One region of the Arthrobacter sp. P1_D12 genome, then DNA from elsewhere that is predicted to be linked to it. Evidence: riboswitches for the same ligand, from Rfam matches in the RefSeq annotation. Region 1 holds a riboswitch; the other holds the start of a gene.

The links. Region 1 has a riboswitch for S-adenosylmethionine ahead of AC1DZV_RS14710 (DUF1737 domain-containing protein). Riboswitches for the same ligand answer to the same signal wherever they lie in the genome.
Region 2: linked by a shared signal. The riboswitch ahead of metX (homoserine O-acetyltransferase MetX) and the one ahead of AC1DZV_RS14710 (DUF1737 domain-containing protein) in region 1 are both predicted to bind S-adenosylmethionine.

The regions. Positions count from the first base shown of each region.
Region 1 covers NZ_JBFUAR010000018.1:131,577-134,976, reverse strand. The annotation lists gene AC1DZV_RS14725 (glutamate--cysteine ligase 2) at 1-23, shown strand, start outside; gene AC1DZV_RS14720 (O-succinylhomoserine sulfhydrylase) at 63-1,271, opposite strand; gene AC1DZV_RS14715 (rhodanese-like domain-containing protein) at 1,272-1,691, opposite strand; gene AC1DZV_RS14710 (DUF1737 domain-containing protein) at 1,688-1,996, opposite strand; SAM riboswitch class IV at 2,009-2,122, opposite strand; gene AC1DZV_RS14705 (ATP-grasp domain-containing protein) at 2,441-3,394, shown strand.
Region 2 covers NZ_JBFUAR010000003.1:84,833-88,232, forward strand. The annotation lists gene AC1DZV_RS03395 (MFS transporter) at 1-548, opposite strand, end outside; gene metX (homoserine O-acetyltransferase MetX) at 715-1,854, opposite strand; SAM riboswitch class IV at 1,866-1,981, opposite strand; gene AC1DZV_RS03405 (bifunctional o-acetylhomoserine/o-acetylserine sulfhydrylase) at 2,165-3,400, opposite strand, start outside.

The DNA of each region.
Region 1 (3,400 bases):
TGGGCCGGTTGCGCCCGGCCTGACCGGGAGCCCGAGGCAGTGCAGGGCAGGGGCGGAAGCCCCTAGACCTGCTTGAGCGCCTGGCCGAGGTCTCGGATCAGGTCCTCGACGTCCTCCAGCCCCACCGAAAGCCGAACCACGCCGTCGCTGAGCCCGATCGCCGCGCGGCCTTCCGGGCCCATCGCGCGGTGCGTGGTGGTGGCCGGGTGCGTGATGAGCGTCTTGGCATCGCCCAGGTTGTTGGAGATGTCGATGATCCGCAGTGCGTCCAGGAGTGCGAACGCGGCCTGCTTCGCCGTGCGGCCGGGGGAGGGCTGCAGTTCCAGGGTGAGCACGGTCCCGCCGGCCTTCATCTGCTGCACTGCGAGCGGGTACTGCGGGTGGGACGGCAGCAGCGGGTACTTTACCCAGCCGACCGCAGGCTGTCCCTCGAGCCATTCGGCCAGCCGCAGCGCGGAGGCCGAGGAATGGTTGACGCGCAGGGCCATGGTCTCCAAGCCCTTGGTGAGCACCCAGGCGTTGAACGCCGAAAGCGCCGGACCGGTGTGCCGCATGAGCTGCTTGACGGGCCCGTCGATGAATTCCTTGGTGCCCAGGATGGCCCCGCCCAGGACGCGGCCCTGGCCGTCGATGTGCTTGGTGCCGGAGTAGACCACCACGTCCGCGCCGAGGTCGCCGCAGCGCTGGAGCAGCGGGGTGGCGAAGACGTTGTCTACCACCACCGTGGCGCCGGCCGCGTGCGCCAGTTTGCTCACGGCGGCGATGTCCACGATTTCCTGCATCGGGTTCGACGGCGACTCGAAGAACACCGCCGTGGTCGGCTCGGACAGCGCGGATTGCCACTGCTCCAGGTCCGGGCCGTCCACGAAGACCGTCTCGACTCCCCAGCGCGGCAGGATTTCGTTAAGGATCACGAAGCACGAGCCGAACAGCGAGCGGGCCGCGACCACCCGGTCGCCGGCCGCCAGCAGCGCGCCCAGGGCGGTGAAGACGGCGGACATGCCGGACGCGGTCGCGAAACACGCCTCCGTTCCCTCGAGCAGCCGGAGCCGCTCCTGGAAGGTGGCGACGGAGGGGTTGCCGTAGCGGGAGTAGACGAAGCGCTCGTCCTCCCCGGTGAAGGCGCGCTCGGCGGCGGCCGCGGACTCGTAGACGAATCCTGAGTTGAGGAAGATCGGCTCGGTGGTTTCCTGGAAGCCGGTGCGGTCAAGGCCGCCACGGACAGCCTGGGTGTCGGCCGCCCAGCCGGCGGCGTCGGGATTGAAAGTCACTTAGATCTTTCCGAGGTTGGTGGGCAGGCCGCGGTTCTTCCAGCCATTGACGGTGCGTCCGCCAAAGCGGTCGGTCTCGCCTTCGAAGCCCTCAAGGACGTTGTACGAGGTGTAGCCGGCGGCCGTCGCGGCCGTCGCGGCGGCGATCGACCGGGCACCGGAACGGCAAAGGAACACCAGTTCGACGGCGGTGTCCGCCGGCGCCCGCTGCCTTAGCTGTTCCACGAAGTGCGGGTTCGGCATGCCGCCGGCGAGGTTCCACTGGATGAAGAGCGGATCGCTGCGGCTCTCGCCCGCGGCCGCGGTGTCCGGGATGCCGATGTGGGCCCATTCGCCCTCGGTCCGGACATCCACCAGGATGGCTCCGGCCTCCAGCTTGGCCCACGCCTCCTGCGGGCTGAGGTCTCCGGCGTAGCTCATGCGTGGCCCGCGAAGGCCCCGTCGGCGCCAAATTCGTCGGCGTCGAGCTCATCAACCGCATTGGCCACGGCGGCGTCCGCACTGGCAATCGCGGCCGGCAGGACCAGCGCCTGCGCCACGATCACGGTGCTTCCGTTGAAGCTGGCGGCGGGGCTTCCATGCAGCACGTAGCCCTCGGCCAGGGCGGCTGACACCCGCTCGCAAAAGGCGCGGTCATCCGCGCCGGTGAACAGCCGGTAGGCCAGCCTCTCCTCGCCGGGTGCTGAACCGGGTGTGGCTGTTGTGGGTATTGACGTCTCGGGCACGACGGATCTCCTCTTTCACGCTTGCAGCTCGAATTCTCGAATGCCGAGTATTCACCTGAGGCACCCCGCCGCGAAAGGGAGGGTTGCCGACCGGCCAGTCAGGGCTTGGCACCGGTTCTCATTACTCCCCAAAAACGTAACACCTGCGACGCCGGCCCGCACGGCCGCCGTCGTCATGTTCCGTAACCGGACCGCGGCCCGGGCGAGTAGTGGCGGGCTCCAGTTTCGGGTACAGCCCACTCGTGTCTGCCGGGACGTGTCGCCGTCTACTGGGGGGATTAGGTCCGACGCGTCGGCCGGAGCTGCAGGTGATTCGAGCAATGTGTGAATCGAGCAGTCCCGGAATCGACTCGTCTGTCCATCAACAAGCTGTCTGGGAATCGGTGGCTGGAACGGTCGGAGCCGCAGCCGCGGTCCGGCCGGTGACGGCGGAATGGAGCAATCGTGGGCCCGCGCATACTCGTTACCGGGATTACAAGCGCCGCCGGACGGGCCGTCGCGGCCCAGCTCGAAGCCCGGGGCCTCCCGTACCTCGGCACCGACGCCCGCGCCGACACCCGCCAGGCCGGGGAGGCTCCCGCCGCCGCGGTCAGGCTCCTGCCGGCTACGAACCCGGACATGGTCCTGGACCTGCGCCGGGTGGTGGACCGCGAAGCCATCAACGTCATCATTCCGACCCTCACCGTGGAGCTCCCGCTCCTGGCCGCGGCCCGCGCCGGATTCGCCCAGGACGTGCGGATCATCGTGGCCGACCCAGCCGCGGTGGCCCTCGCCAACGACCACCTGTTCACCACCTGGGCGCTGCAAGCCGCCGGCATCCCGGTGCCCCGGTTCGCGGTTCCGGGCGACCTCGCCGCCGCGCCGGCATCCCTCGCCGGCCTCAGCGGCCCCGTGGTGGTCAAGCCGCGGGTCTTCAAAGGCTCCCATGGTGTCCACCTGCTGGCCGGAACCGACTCCGTTAGCTGGAAGAACATGCCGGCGGGGCAACTGGTCCAGGAATTTATCCCGGGCGCCGACTATGTGTGCCTGGTGTTCGGCACTCCGGCACGCAACGCGATGGCGCCGGTGGCGGTGGTCCTCGAGAAGACCAGGACTCCGTATGGACGCGCCGGCAGCGACGAGGTCAGCCGCAGGGTGCCGGCGAACCAGGCCGGGGATGTGCGCAAGCTGGGCCTGGCCGCCGTCCGCACGCTCGGGCTGGCCGGGCCGGTCCAGGTCCAGATCCGCCGCCGCACCGACGGAACGCCCGTGGTGCTGGGTGTCTGCGCGACCCTGGGGGAGAACAGCACCTGGGCCCCGGAAATGCTCGACGCCGTGCTCGCAACGTTCATGCTCCCGGCGTTCAACCCGGCCTCGTTCCGCCGGTGCCCGGCAGTGCCCGCGGACGCCCTGGGGTGAGCGTTG
Region 2 (3,400 bases), on a different contig from region 1:
AACAGGACAGCTGTGGCCAGGAGGTTGCCCATCGGAACCGCCGACTGCGGCCAGCTTGCCCAGAAACCGCGGGACTTGCTCGGGCTGTGTTCGGCGACGAGAAGGACTGCGCCGCCCCATTCACCGCCAACGGCGAAGCCCTGGGCGAAGCGCAGGAAGACCAGCAGGGCCGGGGCCCAGTAGCCGATCTGCGCGAAGGTGGGCAGGCAGCCCATGGCGAAGGTGGCAACGCCGACAAGGATGATGCTCAGCTGGAGCAACTGCTTGCGGCCGAACTTGTCGCCGAAGTGGCCGAAGACGATGCCGCCGATCGGGCGGGCAATGAAGCCGACCGCGTAGGTGAGGAAAGCGGCGAGGATGCCGTCCAGTTCCGAACCGGTGTTCGGGAAAAACAGCTTGCCGAATACAAGGGTGGCGGCGGAGGCGTAGAGGAAAAACTCGTACCACTCAACCACGGTGCCGGCCATGGAGGCCGCCACCACCTTCTTCAGGCCGGACGTTTTGACGTCGGTTTCTTCAGCGCGCCTTGCGGCGTTTTCCGTACTCATCGTGACTCCTTCGGCGTCTCCATCGACACCCTGTGGACCATTGGACTGAGGACGCTTGTGATCTAGGGCACAGGGCGTCATTCCCCATGAGTATGGACGCTCCGGCCCTGAGCCTCAACGGCCATTAGTGCAGAGCGCATCTGCAAAAATGCACAAGCGGGCCGGCCTAGTGGCTGAAGAAGGTCTCCCGGAGCTGCCCGCTGAGCTGGCCGATTTCGGTCAGGAAGCCGTCGTGGCCGATCGGCGCTTGAATGATGTGCAGTTCCGGGCCGCCCGGCAGGGCCTCTGCCAGTTGACGGGACTGGGCCGGGAAATACAGGCGGTCCGAGTCCACGGCCGCCACCAGGAACTCCGCGGTGGCCGGGGCCAGTGCCTCCCCGAGACCTCCGCGCCCCCGGCACACATCGTGGCTCATGAGGGCTTCGGTGATCGCGATGTAGCTGTTCGCGTCGAAACGCCGGGCCAGTTTGCTGCCCTGGTGGTCCAGGTAGCTTTCCACCTGATAGCGCCCGCGTCCGGCCAGCGATCCGGCCTCCAGGGGCGTCTCGGACTCCTGGGCGTTGCGGCCAAACCGGCCGTCCAGTTCGGCCGCTGAGCGGTAGGTAATGTGCGCGATGCGGCGGGCGAGGGCGAGCCCCGCCTCGGGTTCCGGGCCGCCGTAGTAGTCCCCGCCCCTGAAGTGGGGGTCCTGGCGGATGGCCAGCGTCTGTGCCTGCGCGAAGGCAATCTGTTCGGCGGTGCTGCTGGCGCCGACGGAAATCACGGCGCAGCGCCGGACCCGGCCGGGAAACGTGACGGCCCATTCAAGGGCCCGCGCGCCGCCGAGCGAGCCGCCCAGCACCGCGTACCAGCTGCCGATGCCCAGGGCATCGGCCAGCCGCGCCTCGGCAGCGGCGGTGTCCCGCAGGGTGACCAGCGGGAACCGCGATCCCCAGGGGCGCCCGTCCGGGGCCGGGGTGGAAGGCCCGGTGGATCCGTAGCAGCCGCCCAGGATGTTGATCGAAACGACGAAATACTTGTCCGTGTCCACGGGAGCCCCGGGTCCGGCGAGCTGTTCCCACCAGCCGGGCTCCCCGCTCTCGCCGCGGGTCACGTGCGTGTCGCCGGTCAGGGCGTGTTCAATGAGCACGGCGTTGGAGGCATCCGCGTTCAGGGTCCCCCACGTCTCGTAGGCGAGCACCACATCCGGCAACGGAGTCCCGGATTCGAGCTGCAGATCACCGATCCTGACGAACTGGACAGTCCCGTCAGGGGTCCGGGATGGTTTGGTTTCGGGAACACCCGTGCGGGTGACGGCAATCGTCATGTGAGGACCTATCTTCGCGCTTGCCCGCCGTCAGCTGACCGGCAGGCCAGGTCTTCACCCGGGGCACCCCGCCGCAAAAGGAGGGTTGCCGGCCAGCAAGCCGGGGCTGTCGCTGGCACTCATGACCTGGTACGAGTCTACGAAACAGGGTGCGGAAATCACGAAGATTATGACTTCCATGTGACAGCCGGGCCCGTCAGCACCGCAGTTTCCCCACCTTTGACAGCCGTGACCGGCGGGTCGCGCCGAAGTGCCGGCGATTCCCGGCGTCATGCCCGCAAAGGTGGGGAAATTCCGCGTGGGCTTCGGCCTAGGCGGACTTGGCCGCGCGGAATCCGGCGTCGAGGTCCGCCAAGATGTCGTCAATGTGCTCCAGTCCCACCGAAAGCCGCACCAGCCCGGGATTCACCCCGGCGATCACCTGCTGTTCAGGCGAGAGCTGGCTGTGGGTGGTCGACGCCGGATGGATCACCAGCGACCGGACATCGCCGATGTTCGCGACGTGGGAGTGCAGTTCGAGGGCATCGACGAACCGCTTGCCGGCCTCCGCTCCCCCGGCGATGTTGAACGCCACGACGGCGCCGGTCCCCTTGGGCCCGTACTTGCGGCCGCGCTCGTACCAGGGGCTGGACGGCAGCCCGGCGTAGGCGACCGATTCGACGTCGTCCCGCCCCTCCAGCCATTGCGCCACCTTCGTGGCGTTGGCCACGTGGCGCTCGACGCGCAGGCTCAGCGTTTCGATGCCCTGGGCGATGAGGAAGGCGTTGAACGGGGACACCGCGGAGCCGAGGTCGCGCAGGAGCTGGACCCGGGCCTTGAGGATGTAGGAGAGGTTCGCGCCCAGCGCGCCGTCGGCTCCGAGGTCGCGGGCGTAGACCAGGCCGTTGTAGGTGGGGTCCGGGGTGTTGAAGCCGGGGAACCGCTCCGGGTCCTTCCCGAAGTCGAAGTTGCCGGAGTCCACGATCACGCCGGCGATTGCGGCGCCGTGCCCGCCGAGGTACTTGGTGGCGGAATGGACCACGATGTCCGCGCCCCACTCGATCGGCCGGATCAGGTAGGGGGTGGAGAGCGTGTTGTCGACCACCAGCGGGACGCCGGCCTCGTGCGCCACGCGGGAGACGCCCTCGATGTCCAGGACGTCCTGGCGGGGGTTGGAGACCACTTCGCCGAAGAACAGCTTGGTGTTGGGCTGGACGGCGTCCCGCCACTGGTCCAGGTTATCCGGGTCCGCCACGAAGGTCACGGAGATGCCGAACTTCTTCAGCGTGTGCGCGAGCAGGTTGTAGGTTCCGCCATAGAGGCTGGGGCTGGCCACCACATGGTCCCCGGCCTCGGCGATATTGAGGATGGCGAACGTCTCGGCGGCCTGGCCGGAGCTGAGCAGCAGCGCCGCGAGGCCGCCTTCCAGGCTGGCGACGCGCTGTTCGACGGCGTCCTGGGTTGGGTTGCCGATCCGGGTGTAGATGGGCGCGAGCTCGGCGAGCGCGAAGCGGTTCGCGGCGCTTTCGGCGCTGGGGAACACGAACGACGTCGTCTGGTAGATGGG